DNA from 4 places in the Paenibacillus sp. J22P51 genome. Region 1 is predicted to be linked to each of the others. Evidence: riboswitches for the same ligand, from Rfam matches in the RefSeq annotation. Region 1 holds a riboswitch; each other region holds the start of a gene.
The links. A riboswitch is a leader RNA that binds a small molecule or an ion and turns the genes downstream of it on or off. The one in region 1 is predicted to bind cyclic di-GMP.

Region 1 (3,215 bases):
CTTGGGTATTAGTTTCTCCCTGCTTAGAAATAGGAACCAAAGACCCTGCCGCTTTATCAGTTGCCACTACACCACTTTCAGCTTCCTTACTGATGCCAATCGAACCTGTCAAACTAGCACTCTCTAAAGCTTGTCCACTAATTTCAATAGGGATCTGCGGAATCATCGATTGTAGGACATACGACATAGCTATATTCATGCCATAATACCCAATAGCAAGTAGAACAACCAGACTACTTCCTACCCATAGTATTCGATTCTTCCACTTCTTCTTTAACATATCTTCACCTACCAAGTCTCATACTGGATAATTCCTATTATAAGCTTTTTGAGCCATGAAGTCACATCTTGTCGATCGAAAAAGCATAAAAAAAGCACCCTGAGGGTGCTTTAACGCAAAAAAAAAAGAAATCGTTCACAATTCTCAACGACAAATTTCGACAGCCTTTTTATAGGTCTAAGGTTATATTGAAGTAAGTTACATCATACGGGAGGCTGTGCGATGCCAAATTACTATTTTACAGAAGTTTGGACGCCATTGAAATTGGCTGGTATTAAGCTTTTCAAAGACGATGAAGGCGCTATTTGGATCAAATACTGGGCTTTTAAACGCAGACGACTATCGAGCAAGTAAATTTAGGCATAGCTGGCGTCTCTGATCAGGCGTCGGCTATCGACTCGATTTGCGAATATTTTACAAGTATAAGCTAAAATGCACCAAATGAAGAGGGACCAAAGACAGGGTCATTAGTCCTATTTTGTAGTCCAGGCGACTTAAGCTCTCTCACAATAGGCCAAACACGCCACAAGTGAATGCATCGTTTCTTGCTGGGCACGAAGCAATTTGGATGTATCCCACTGTCCTTTCTGTAAATCTTTCTCAATTAGTCCAAGCATCCAGACTGAATGAACAATCGCATATCGATGATAATCAGCAATAAAGTTTCCAGAATCGGCTTCCCATCCCAAGGAAACTCTCTGATTCAAATACGCATGTAACGCGTCTAGACGTGTAGAGGAACTGATCATTTTCGGAAAGTCGGGATGACTCATATCTAACAAACCATATAAATCCCAGAACACCGAATTATGATGCATGAATTCCCAATCTAGAATAATAAACTCATCGCCACGCCGGCATACATTCCCTTGATGATAATCACCATGCGAAATAACAATCTCTGTTTCAAAAGTTCCGTTCCATTGCATAATGAGTTGCTCGATAGCTGCAACTTTTTCTTTGTCAAAACCTAGTCGAAGCAAACGCTTCCCCATATCGTGAAACCCATTCAAATCATCTTGTTTCAAGTCGGTTAGATCTGTCTTATCCCCTTTGAAACGCGACGGCACCCTATCATGTGGCAGCATATGCCATAAGGGAATACACGCGGTGGCAACGGCATACTCGTTATCCTCCAACTGGTGCGACATCTTGCCCATATCCTCATAAATAGCCCAATAGCTCTCGGGATCCTCGTGTTCGGCAGATGCATACAGCGCAGGAACGCGAACTGGTATTGATCCTAGTAGGTGTTCGTATATCCATTTCTCGCGACCGCATGTCGTTCCATTCGTTAATGGTTTGAAAATATACGACTCACGCTGTCCATCCATATCTATCCAGAAGCGCTCAATCACTTTGCCATTCCGTCCTGTATACAGGGACTGCCTACCTATTATCCTAGCGGCATCCAACTCGCCACTGGGCTTCACCATACTTGAGAGCACCTGTTCAAGCTGTTTGTTCACCGCAATTCACCTCCATCATCCTACCTTCTCTCTTATAGTTATTCACTAATGGCTATACATTCCCTCTTCCTGCAAAAGAAAAAAAGCACCTGCTCTAGGTGCCTTCGCTTATGTATGCAATTTCGTTCGGTGATAATTAATTTTATTAAAAATCTTCGCTCTCTCGATGTCACAGATGCAGCTATCCAGGATAACCTCATTAAATCTTAAACAAAAAGAATGCCAAAACTTATCCATTCTAATTCCTCCTTGATTTCACATAAATCCACTGCGGAGGCACGATGATTCGGAAGCTGGCTGACATACTGGATTGACCCACCTTAGTCCCTGTAGCTTTGCGTCACTGATTTTCACCAGTTTTGCCATTATCGTCCAATTTATGTGAATGACTTATATACCTATTGTAGCAAATGTATAATTTGCGGCAATGGGCTTTTCGTCGTGTATCTCTTGGAGGGTAGAGATGTCTAAAGTACTAGACTTTGGAATAAAAAAATAAACTAATAAATCAGGGTTAATGATTAGTAACTTTCTCGTTCTCAGTAACTGAAATCAAGTATTTGAGAAACTCATTACGAAGATCTTTATTTCTCAATGCGTAATCCACTGTTGCTTGTAAGAAACCCAGTTTATCACCTACGTCGTACCTTCTACCCATAAAGTTGTATGCATACATTATTTCTTTTTGTGCTAGTACTTTAAGTGCATCGGTTAATTGGATTTCTCCACCTTTACCAGGTTCGGTATTTACCAAGATTTCAAAGATTGCGGGGGTAATAATATACCTTCCAAGTATAGCTATTCTAGATGGAGTATCTTCAACATTTGGTTTTTCAATTAACCCATTTACTTTATAAACTTTAGTCGCAATCTGTTTTCCTTCAACAATCCCATATTTATTAACCTCTGCGAGCGGAACTTCTTGTACTCCAAGAATTGTTGTCCTATACTCTTCATACGATTCAATCATTTGCTTTAAACACGGCTTATCTCCATAGACAATATCGTCACCAAGTAATACAGCAAATGGTTCATTTCCAATAAAGCTTTTCGCGCAAAGAATCGCATGACCAAGCCCTTTAGGCTCTTTTTGGCGGATATAATGAATATTAACCATTTCGGAGATTTTACGAACTTCTTCTAAAAGTGCGTATTTCCCTTTCGCTTCCAATTCAACCTCTAGTTCAACTGATTTATCAAAATGATCCTCTATCGACTTTTTATTTCTTCCAGTAATGATTAGTATTTCTTCTATCCCAGATTCAACCGCTTCTTCTATAATATATTGTAATGTAGGCTTATCTACAATTGGTAACATCTCTTTTGGTTGCGCTTTAGTTGCTGGCAAGAAACGCGTTCCTAAGCCCGCTGCAGGTATAATCGCTTTACGTACTTTCATTTCTGTTTTCCTCCACAAAAAGTATAAAAATAGGGATAAAGGTAAGGGTGAGAGTAAGGGTAGTGGG
Region 2 (3,215 bases), on a different contig from region 1:
AAAGCTCTTGTGTATCGCCATCGTAGGGATACATCGAAATACCAATATTCGTAGAGACATAAATATCCCCAATATCCATGTTAAAAGGAATCTCCAACAAAGCGATGATGTTCTGGGCTTGCTCTCTAATCGTTTGTTGATTCCCTTGGGGAAGCAAGATGATAAATTCATCGCCGCTTAATCTAGAGACGGTCCCATTCTCGGGTAAGCAACTAGAGAGTAAATCAGCAAATTTATGCAAGGTGTGATCCCCAACCAGATGACCGAAGGAATCATTAATCCATTTGAACCGATAAATATCCAGAAACATAACGCCTAAGGTCTCATGGTGCTGTTGGGCGTGAGCTAAAGTATGCTGGAACAGCTCATTGAATTGATTGCGATTAGGCAATCCAGTTAAATGATCGAAGTACGCTAACTGATGAATGAGTTCTTCTGATTTCCTTTTTTCCGTTAAGTCCCTGAGGTAGGCCGTATAAATCGTTTTCCCCCCATAAATGATATCCGTAATGATAATTTCGGCCGGAAACTTGCTGCGGTCTGATCGGTACGCGATAATTTCAAAGCGTCTGCCAATGACGGAATCGGCCTTCTGACTTAACAGTTGATATAACAAAGCAGCATCTTGTCCGTCTTGATCGAAAGGAAAGAGGAGATCGAATAACGTACGTTTCAGCGCTTCTTTGCGCGCGTAGCCGAATATGGCTTCTGCTGCAGGATTGAATTCAATGATCCAGCCCTGAGATTTGAACATGAAGATACAATCGATGGCTGATTCTAATATAGAAGCTTTAAGCGCAATCTGTTCCGCCAATCGTCGATCCACAGAGAGCGAGCTAATAAAACTGATGGCAAAGATGAGCAGCGTTCCAAATGCCACATACATAGCCACGATAATGAAGTCCATATTCACAGCATTGGCACTATGCGGAAGTGTTACCGGAGGAAACGTCATCACAGCGGATGACATGCCCATATAGTGCATACCTGTAATCGCTATACCCATAATAAGACTACTAATGAAGAGTCGGTGATGGTTCCGTTTGAAAAAGAAGTAAAGCGCCGTGATGGATGCTAGTATGGCGATCACAATCGATAACGTGAACGGTACGAGCTTATAGTGAGTAGTCACTTGTAGTAACGAGGCCATACCGATATAATGCATGCCGCTAATTGCTAACCCCATGAATGTACCGCCAATAAGGAACCTCGAACGGATAGAGCTCGCTTGGAAGGCGACCACAAGTCCGACCAGTGCACCTCCAACCGCTACAAGAATGGAGATACTGACAATCGAAATATCATAGGTCACGCCACTGGGCAAATGAAAAGCTAGCATCCCGATGAAATGCATGGACCATATGCCTACACCCATCACGAGGGAACTACATATAATCCAGCTCTTCTGGTGCCATCCTTCCGAAGTGGATACTTTCCGAGCTAGATTCAAAGCCGTAAACGAGGCAAGCAGCGCAATAACGAACGAAAGCAGAACAAGCACGAAATTATAACTTTCCGATAGCGAATTATGCATAAGAGATCCCTCCTACTATTGTCCCGGCATAAAAAAAAGGATCATCCCGAATAAAGGATCATCCCTTCAAATTCGGCAACCTGTCAACCATAGCATCCGAATTGGCATGCGTTAGGCCATGGCTTTGCGTCTCATCGTTTCCGATGATTTGCCCTTTTCGATTTTCATGTTTATCTGTACTTCAGTACCCATTCCATCTACTACTATTTAACTATTATAGAGCAGGTAAAAATTACCTGTATATAGCGATAAATGCGGTCTTTTGTCGAATATAATAAAGAAAGGTAAAGACGAACCATTTTTTTACTTTATAGGTAAAAAACACGGATTAGTCACGTTAGAAGTGACTAATCCGTGTTTATGAGGCTTACTGGATGATGACATAAAATACTTGTATTAGAAAGGGGGAGGTGAAGAATTTTAACTACTACTTGCCTTATTTTTGTTATAGCGATACTCCATATACCATTGAAATAGCCAAACGATGAACGTGAACCAAAATCCACTTGCCAAATAGGCACCTACAACATCACTAGGATAATGGACACCGAGGTAGATCCGGCTAATACCAATGAGAAGAATCATACTTATGCTGCTCAAAATGACCACGGTCCTGCCAAACTTTGAGGGAAGGTGTCTCCAAAGTAGAAACGCTAGTGAAGCATATAAGGCAAAGGCTGCCATGGAATGACCACTTGGAAAGCTGTATCCCGTCTCTTGAATTAACCTATGGAGGGAGGGGCGCTCTCTCTGAAAGATGATTTTAAGAAGCTGATTCAAACCTACGGTGCCGATAAGTAGAATTCCAAACAGAATTAATTCTTTGCGGTGATGCAGGAATTTAATTTGAATAAACAAGCTGCCAAGGAAAATGACAATGACAACTGGCGACGAACCAATGTATGTAAACAACCTCATCATGGAAGTTAACCATGGCGTTTCCAGCCCTTGAATATATGAGATGATACCACTGTCAAAAGCTGCGATCCACTGCCCCTTTAACATGGAGGCCACCACGCTAAAGCTAATTAATGTGAGTATGCTCAAAATAAGAAAAATGGTGACTTTTAATTTAGAATTCATTATCAAGATAGCTCCAATTTCTAGGTGTAATCAAATAGGTGGGTGAATGGATAGGTCGGGATACCCATTTGTTAGTATAGCCACATTCGCGAATGAACTAGCTATTATTTTTAATGAATTTGGGAATACTTTTATTGCTAATAAGTAAGGTGTTTGTTTCCTTTATTGTGCATTCCCGCCATCTCATGTAGTCTCCAGTCCTCCTCGCCATAATAGTCTCCACATATTCTGACAAGGACATTATCTCATTCCCGCGAGTGATTTCCACGCCATAAGGACTATCCGGTAAGACTTCTTCTACGCACTTCTTGTCGTATAGCTTATAACTATCATATAATAGTAAATAAATATTTTAATCGAGTGTTTTATCATGGATCCAGAAAGGTGTATGACTAGGTCGCGCCCTGGCTTGCTGTAGCGCCTAAGGAGTGGCGCCTACATCCTTTCTGCAAATTTTAGGGTATAAGGATGGTAATAATGAGCAACAGAGAAACTAAAACAGACGTCATCTTAATTGGTGCAGGAATCATGAGTGCGACATTAGGGACACTTCTGAAAGAATTAGTACCGGAATGGGAAATTACAGTGTTTGAGAAGC
Region 3 (3,215 bases), on a different contig from region 1:
ACAATAACTCGCTTAGTTTCTCATAGCGGTCCACAATGGACTGAAGTCGATCCAACATAGGGGATCACTCCTTTCTTGTTTTTATTGTTAATTAAACATTGAAGCGGAAATGCATAACATCGCCGTCATTAACCACGTACTCTTTACCTTCAAGGCGTACTTGGCCTTTTTCTTTCGCACCAGCCATGGATCCAGCAGCAGCCAAATCGTTATAAGAAACAACCTCTGCACGAATAAATCCACGTTCGAAATCCGTATGAATGACGCCAGCCGCTTGAGGAGCCTTCGTTCCTTTACGGATCGTCCATGCTCTAACTTCTTGAACACCAGCTGTGAAATACGTATACAAGCCTAGCTTTCTATACGCTGCTTTAATCAATCTATTCAAGCCGGACTCTTGAAGTCCCAACTCTTCCAGAAACATGGCTTTTTCTTCGTCTTCCAGCTCAGCGATTTCGGATTCAACCTTCGCACTAATGGAAACGACTTCGTTGTTTTCTTTCTCAGCGAATTCCTTCACAATTTTAACGTATGCATTGTCGTCCGCAGTTGCAACTTCATCTTCACTCACGTTTGCCGCGTAGAGCACTGGCTTCATCGTCAGCAAATGTAGATCGCGAACTAGAAGACGCTCGTCATCTGTTAAATCCAAGCTGCGTGCTGGCATATCATTATATAAGGCTTCTTTGATACGTTCCAAACACTCAACTTCAGCTACTACTTTCTTGTCGCCGCCTTTGAGGTTTTTGCGTGAACGCTCGATCTTTTTATCAACCGACTCAATGTCTGCCAAAATCAATTCAAGATTAATCGTCTCGATGTCACCAATCGGATCGACTTTCCCAGAAACGTGAGTAATATTATCATCCTCAAAACAACGTACAACATGCACAATCGCATCGACTTCACGGATGTGTGCTAGAAATTTATTACCAAGGCCCTCGCCTTTGCTCGCACCCTTAACCAAACCCGCAATGTCAACGAATTCGAAGGCCGTCGGAACGATGCTCTTAGGCACAACGATTTCCACCAGCTTCTGCAATCTCTCGTCTGGTACTTCTACTACCCCAACATTCGGATCGATCGTACAGAACGGATAATTCGCAGATTCTGCCCCCGCCTGTGTAATTGCATTAAACAATGTCGATTTTCCTACGTTCGGTAGACCGACGATACCTGCTTTCAAAGCCATTGTCGTTACAACTCCTTAATTTTCGAAAATCATCCTTCTTATTATATAGTACTTGGAGGGCAAAAAAAAGCCTGCAAGCTATTGATTGGCTGCAGTCTTTTTTTCCATTGCTTTTTTGAACTCGTCATCCCGCTTCTGCTCGAAGTAGGTTTCGATCTGATTTCGTAGGATGAACCCGCGCAGCGCATTGCTTTGTTCCTCTGGATAGCTTTCGAAGCTGGCCCCGTAGTAGTAGCTGTCTTCCAGCTTTTCTTTCCGTATAATTTCCAACATGCAAGGCAGCTCGAAACCTAATTCCAACTCGACTTGAAGCAAACACTTCTTATGAAGAATACCATCGATCATGGAATTATCATTGATGGTAAATCCAATTCCATTCATCGAGATATTTTTAATCGATAGTTCAATGGGATTTTCAAGGACATGCAGTTCTTTTTGTTGGATATTCTGAAAACCTATAATCTGACCCGTGTTTTTCACATTCACCCGCGGGAACTCCCGTTTCTCCGAAAACTTCTTCCGATTCTCAGGTGGATTGATCACAATGAGTGAACCAGGTTCTTTCGCTACGACTGTCGTTTGAAGGACGAATAGACCCGACTTGGTATATAACGTCATTTTCGCCTTATCTCCAAGCTGAAAAACATCATATTCGGGCAACTCGATCTCCATGATGTCTCCTTGGGCATAGGTAAGAATACCTGTAGACACGAAATCATCCTTAGACAGAACAGCCTTGCAATCAATTAATACTTCCGCATCGTATCCTTCTTTACTCCCATACCGCTTCAATGCATCCTGCTTCATCGCCATGTGTACCAACACCCTCCTTCTACAAATGGATTCTACAGAACTTCTCCGCACAAAATAGACTGCCCCCACACAAAGGAGCAGCCTATCACCTTAATCAAAAAAGCATCGATTTTCGGTAACCAGGCTGCCATAGTTCATTAGAACCGTAGACCCTCAGCTTTGCGTCCTTGCTTTTCAACAAGTTTGCTATTGTCGAACCCTGCCGTGTCATTGTATGTAAGCTCATCGTTTATGGTCTAAAAGACCCACTGTTATCACCATTATACGTAGCCTAGATATTTCTTTCAACTAAAATCCTTGCATAGGCGATGTTTTTATTGTATGAATGTGTAGTGGATTGAATATCCACAGGTTTATAAGTTATCCACATTGTTATCCACAGCTTGTTAACAACGAATATTTGTTCGATTTTTATGCACATGTGGATAAACTATTATTGCGAGGTGTCCCCCTGTGGATGAACATATCCCCTGGATGAGAGAAGCGATTGGAGAGGCGATGAAAGCCGAAGCCATCCGCGAAGTTCCTATTGGCGCGATCGTCGTCCATCAAGGTCAAATCATTGGCCGCGGCTACAATTTACGTGAAACAACCTTAGATCCCCTCGCGCATGCGGAGATGATCGCGATTAAGCAAGCGAGCGAGCATTTGCAGGCTTGGCGCCTGTTGGACTGCCAGCTTTATGTAACTCTGGAGCCTTGTCCGATGTGTGCAGGAGCGATTGTGCAAGCGCGTATTCCGCAGGTCATTTACGGTACGGTGGATCCGAAGGCCGGCTGTGCGGGGACGTTGATGAACTTGCTGCAGGAAGACCGGTTCAATCACCGTGTCGATGTGGTGAGTGGCGTTCTGCAAGAGGAGTGTTCGACGATGCTGACGCAATTTTTCCGAAAATTGCGCGGGAAAATGTAATTAGTGAAACCTCCCCCATTGGGCTAAAATGGTTGCAGTTAGAAATCATCTCATGGTAGAATGACGATACTATGCGCCCGTAGCTCAGCAGGATAGAGCAACAGTTTCCTAAACTGTAGGTCGTACGTTCGAATCGTATCGGGCGCGTAAAAGTACCTTTAAACCTTGATAATTCAAGGTTTTTTTGTTTTTTTAGGGGATAAATTCCTTCTGATGATAAACAACAGTCTATACCTAGAATATATGTAGACTGTTGTTCTAAGTCTAATGAGACTGTTGGTATGCCTAGCCAATAGAA
Region 4 (3,215 bases), on a different contig from region 1:
GGTCTAGCTTCGTATGGAATGCCAGATTCTTCAAGCCATTGTATTGTGTTTTTGTAGCTTTTAACCCAAACAGCAAAATGACCATCAACAGAATCAATTCCACTTCTACGTAATGTTTCAGCTTCTGGATGTTCTAATAGATGAAGCTGCTGTTTCCCAATTGCATACCATATACCTTTGGATTTAAAAGGTGGACGTTCGATTTCTTGTAATTTAAGAACCTCTGAATAAAATCCCCTAGCTTTTTCTAAGTCTCTCACAGCTATACTTACATGATGTATACATTCAAATTCGATCATATGTTTAGCTCCTTTTTTTAAATAATCTCTCACCCAACCGCCCATCCCAATAATGCGGGGAACCATAACGTCACTCACCTGACATAACTCCAATGGTAATTTTTACTATATTAAATTCTTTTGTAGTTATATGCAACATTTTTTTTATTAGGTTTGAATCAAAAAAAAATTTCAAGAAAAAAGGGCGCTTTTCAGCGTCCCTTTAGCCTATAATTCGGAAATGCCGCTTGGCATACTGCCTGTGCGTTGAAGGCTACGAATCTGAGAAGTTGTTATCCGGAATCCAACTAGAATAAACGACGAGGTTACATTGTTAAAGTTGAAAGCTCGTAAGTCTGAAATGTTCTGGCTGCCACGGAAAATCCGAAAATTCCCTGTAAAGTTGCGCCCTGAAAACAGTACTAACGTAACTTGACTAGGAAAAAAAACATTTCTTAGCCGAAAACTGGAGATGATGTTGTTAAAACCGAATAATCCCAGATTTGAAACTGCCACGCCTCTTCTAAATGTTAGACTTCTTCCAGTAAAGTTAAAACCCGAGAAAAAAGTAACTCTAACATTTCGATTAAATATTAATCCCATCCCTATCACCCTCTTGATCACAAGATAGTAACAGTATATGAATTGGCTATTATATTGGCTTGGACTTATGTTATTAAAACGTTAATAATCGCTTCCTCTAAATATAGGACTTTATTACTAGTAATAGAGGTGTTATAATTTTTAGTAACATGATATTAGTTCTTCTGTACGATAAGGGCAAAACTAATGAAAATTAGTGACGCAAAGCTAAAGGGGCTAAGGCGAGATATTTCGCTACGCTTGCCAGTTACCGAACCCAGGGAGAGAGATACAATCCCCTTTGTTCTTTATAAGGGGATATTTTTATGTTCATAGATAATAACGGGAAATAAGCCCACACATTGGAGTGAAATTTAAATGGCAAGACTAATGATTGCAGATGATTCTATGTTTATGCGATTAATGATAAAGAACATCTTAACAGAATTAGGTCATGAAATTATTGCTGAAGCATCGAATGGACTTGAGGCAGTATCTATGTTTCTTCAACATTCCCCAGATCTTGTTACGTTGGATATTACAATGCCACAGATGGACGGTATTACTGCTTTAAAGGAAATTAAAAAATACGCAAGTGATTCAAAGATAATCATGGTATCAGCGATGGGGCAACAATCTTTTGTTATTGAGGCTATTTCCTTAGGTGCTAACGATTTTATTGTGAAGCCTTTTGATAAAGACAGGATAGCAGATGCAGTACAAAAGTTACTAACTTTATGAGGTCGACAAAAAGGATACTTTAGTTATACTGACATCTAACATACGGTTCACCGCGCTGTCTGTAACGGCAAAATTTAGGGCCATCCTTTGCGGGATGACCCTTTCTTGTAAGACTAAACTATCTGTTTCACTTTGTATTAATCGATAACCTTAAACCACAATGAAGATTGGTCCTTAGGGTCTCCATTGTAATTAATCAATATCTCTTCACCCGCTTTAATATCTTTATAGGCATAGAAGTCCATGGTTAAATTATTTTTATTCGATAAATATCTCCCATTTGGTGAAAAAGAGTGATTATATAAAACACCGTATCCTAGAACTATAGCTTTATCCTCTCCCCAACGGAAAACATAGTTTTTGAGAATGCTTTCCCTCATTTCTTCCCATTCGTCTTTGGAGACAACAATAATCGGAGCTGACTCAATTAAGTCACCTTTTTTAAAATTTTCGGTTGCAAAAACTCCTCTACCATATTTCCCTGTATTTTTCATTTCAATTTTTTTCAGCGTACTCCCTCCTTTATGCAAGATCCTTTAGATGCTTTCGAAGATAGCCGTTGCGTTTTTCAATGAAGCGTAGGATTAATTCCGGCTCACTATTAAATAGCGCAATGGATTCCTTTTTAAATGGATCCAAAGAAATATAGGGGTTTAATTGCTTATGGAGATTTGTCACCATAGGTTCTATAGCTTTAACCGTAAATTTCGTTTCTAAAACTTCTTCCATCATACGACGGTATTGCTGCCTTATTTCCATTACATCCAAAAGGCGTGCAGTGAGTGTATTATAGCCTTCAATTGGAACAGCAAAATATTCCATTATTTCACCATTCCAATTTCGTCCCCAAGTTGCATCATAATCCCAAGGGATCATCTGATATAATCCCGTCTCTTCATTTCGAAATAAAGAATAGTTATGAATAAACCCATCGTAGTTTTGGGTACAAACTGCTCCGCATAACCACAATAAATAATTGTTGATATCCATATCCTTTTTTATCGCTTCACCAAATTGGTCTCGGTTAATTGTATTTATTTTCATAATAAACCTTTCTAAATCTTGATTATCCTTCTCACTACCCATTTTTTGAAAATATCCAGATAGGAGTGAAGGTTTTGGATTTTGCTTCGGTGTTAATAAAGAAAAATTTGCATGGTAGATCGTGGCATAATAAATAGGACCTTGCGGTAGTTCTCTTTTTCGTAAAAAAAATTCATCCACTGATTCAAGTTCTAGATAAATCCCCTTTTTTTCCCCATTCAATTCTAAAAATACATGCTTACTATTTGGAGCAATACATCCAATGCTCTGGAAAAAATCAAAAGAAAGCTTGTTGCGTAATAAGGATGGATCTCGGTATTCCGCATTTAAGTGTATCTCACGCCCAGCAAATTCTTCTTTATATGACCTAAAGTCGATGCTATAGGATTTTTTTCGAAATTTACGGGTATGATCCCCCCGATATGAAATCCCAATCTCATAAGGAATGTTGTCTACAATTAATTTGGAAGGAACAGGGTCATCTTTCCATACATCGTTATTTAATACCTTAAGATCTTTCGGCTCAATTGTTATACGATAAGTAGGAATAGCAGTATGTTCCATTAAATC

Region 2: linked by a shared signal. The riboswitch ahead of AC58QC_RS11245 (diguanylate cyclase domain-containing protein) and the one ahead of AC58QC_RS04610 (phosphotransferase) in region 1 are both predicted to bind cyclic di-GMP.
Region 3: linked by a shared signal. The riboswitch ahead of AC58QC_RS22260 (PilZ domain-containing protein) and the one ahead of AC58QC_RS04610 (phosphotransferase) in region 1 are both predicted to bind cyclic di-GMP.
Region 4: linked by a shared signal. The riboswitch ahead of AC58QC_RS15920 (response regulator) and the one ahead of AC58QC_RS04610 (phosphotransferase) in region 1 are both predicted to bind cyclic di-GMP.

The regions. Positions count from the first base shown of each region.
Region 1 covers NZ_JCAUAZ010000001.1:1,156,540-1,159,754, forward strand. Annotated here, with positions in the region: gene AC58QC_RS04600 (hypothetical protein) at 1-280, opposite strand, end outside; gene AC58QC_RS04605 (hypothetical protein) at 503-634, shown strand; gene AC58QC_RS04610 (phosphotransferase) at 775-1,749, opposite strand; cyclic di-GMP riboswitch class I at 2,035-2,123, opposite strand; gene galU (UTP--glucose-1-phosphate uridylyltransferase GalU) at 2,264-3,148, opposite strand.
Region 2 covers NZ_JCAUAZ010000004.1:69,648-72,862, forward strand. Annotated here, with positions in the region: gene AC58QC_RS11245 (diguanylate cyclase domain-containing protein) at 1-1,534, opposite strand, end outside; cyclic di-GMP riboswitch class I at 1,606-1,697, opposite strand; gene AC58QC_RS11250 (phosphatase PAP2 family protein) at 1,955-2,617, opposite strand; gene AC58QC_RS11255 (malate:quinone oxidoreductase) at 3,095-3,215, shown strand, end outside.
Region 3 covers NZ_JCAUAZ010000012.1:21,038-24,252, reverse strand. Annotated here, with positions in the region: gene prfA (peptide chain release factor 1) at 1-58, opposite strand, end outside; gene ychF (redox-regulated ATPase YchF) at 92-1,192, opposite strand; gene AC58QC_RS22260 (PilZ domain-containing protein) at 1,271-2,005, opposite strand; cyclic di-GMP riboswitch class I at 2,117-2,203, opposite strand; gene tadA (tRNA adenosine(34) deaminase TadA) at 2,480-2,917, shown strand; tRNA gene AC58QC_RS22250 (tRNA-Arg) at 2,991-3,064, shown strand.
Region 4 covers NZ_JCAUAZ010000006.1:274,306-277,520, forward strand. Annotated here, with positions in the region: gene AC58QC_RS15915 (VOC family protein) at 1-299, opposite strand, end outside; cyclic di-GMP riboswitch class I at 1,048-1,136, shown strand; gene AC58QC_RS15920 (response regulator) at 1,239-1,601, shown strand; gene AC58QC_RS15925 (SET domain-containing protein) at 1,739-2,095, opposite strand; gene AC58QC_RS15930 (CotH kinase family protein) at 2,124-3,209, opposite strand.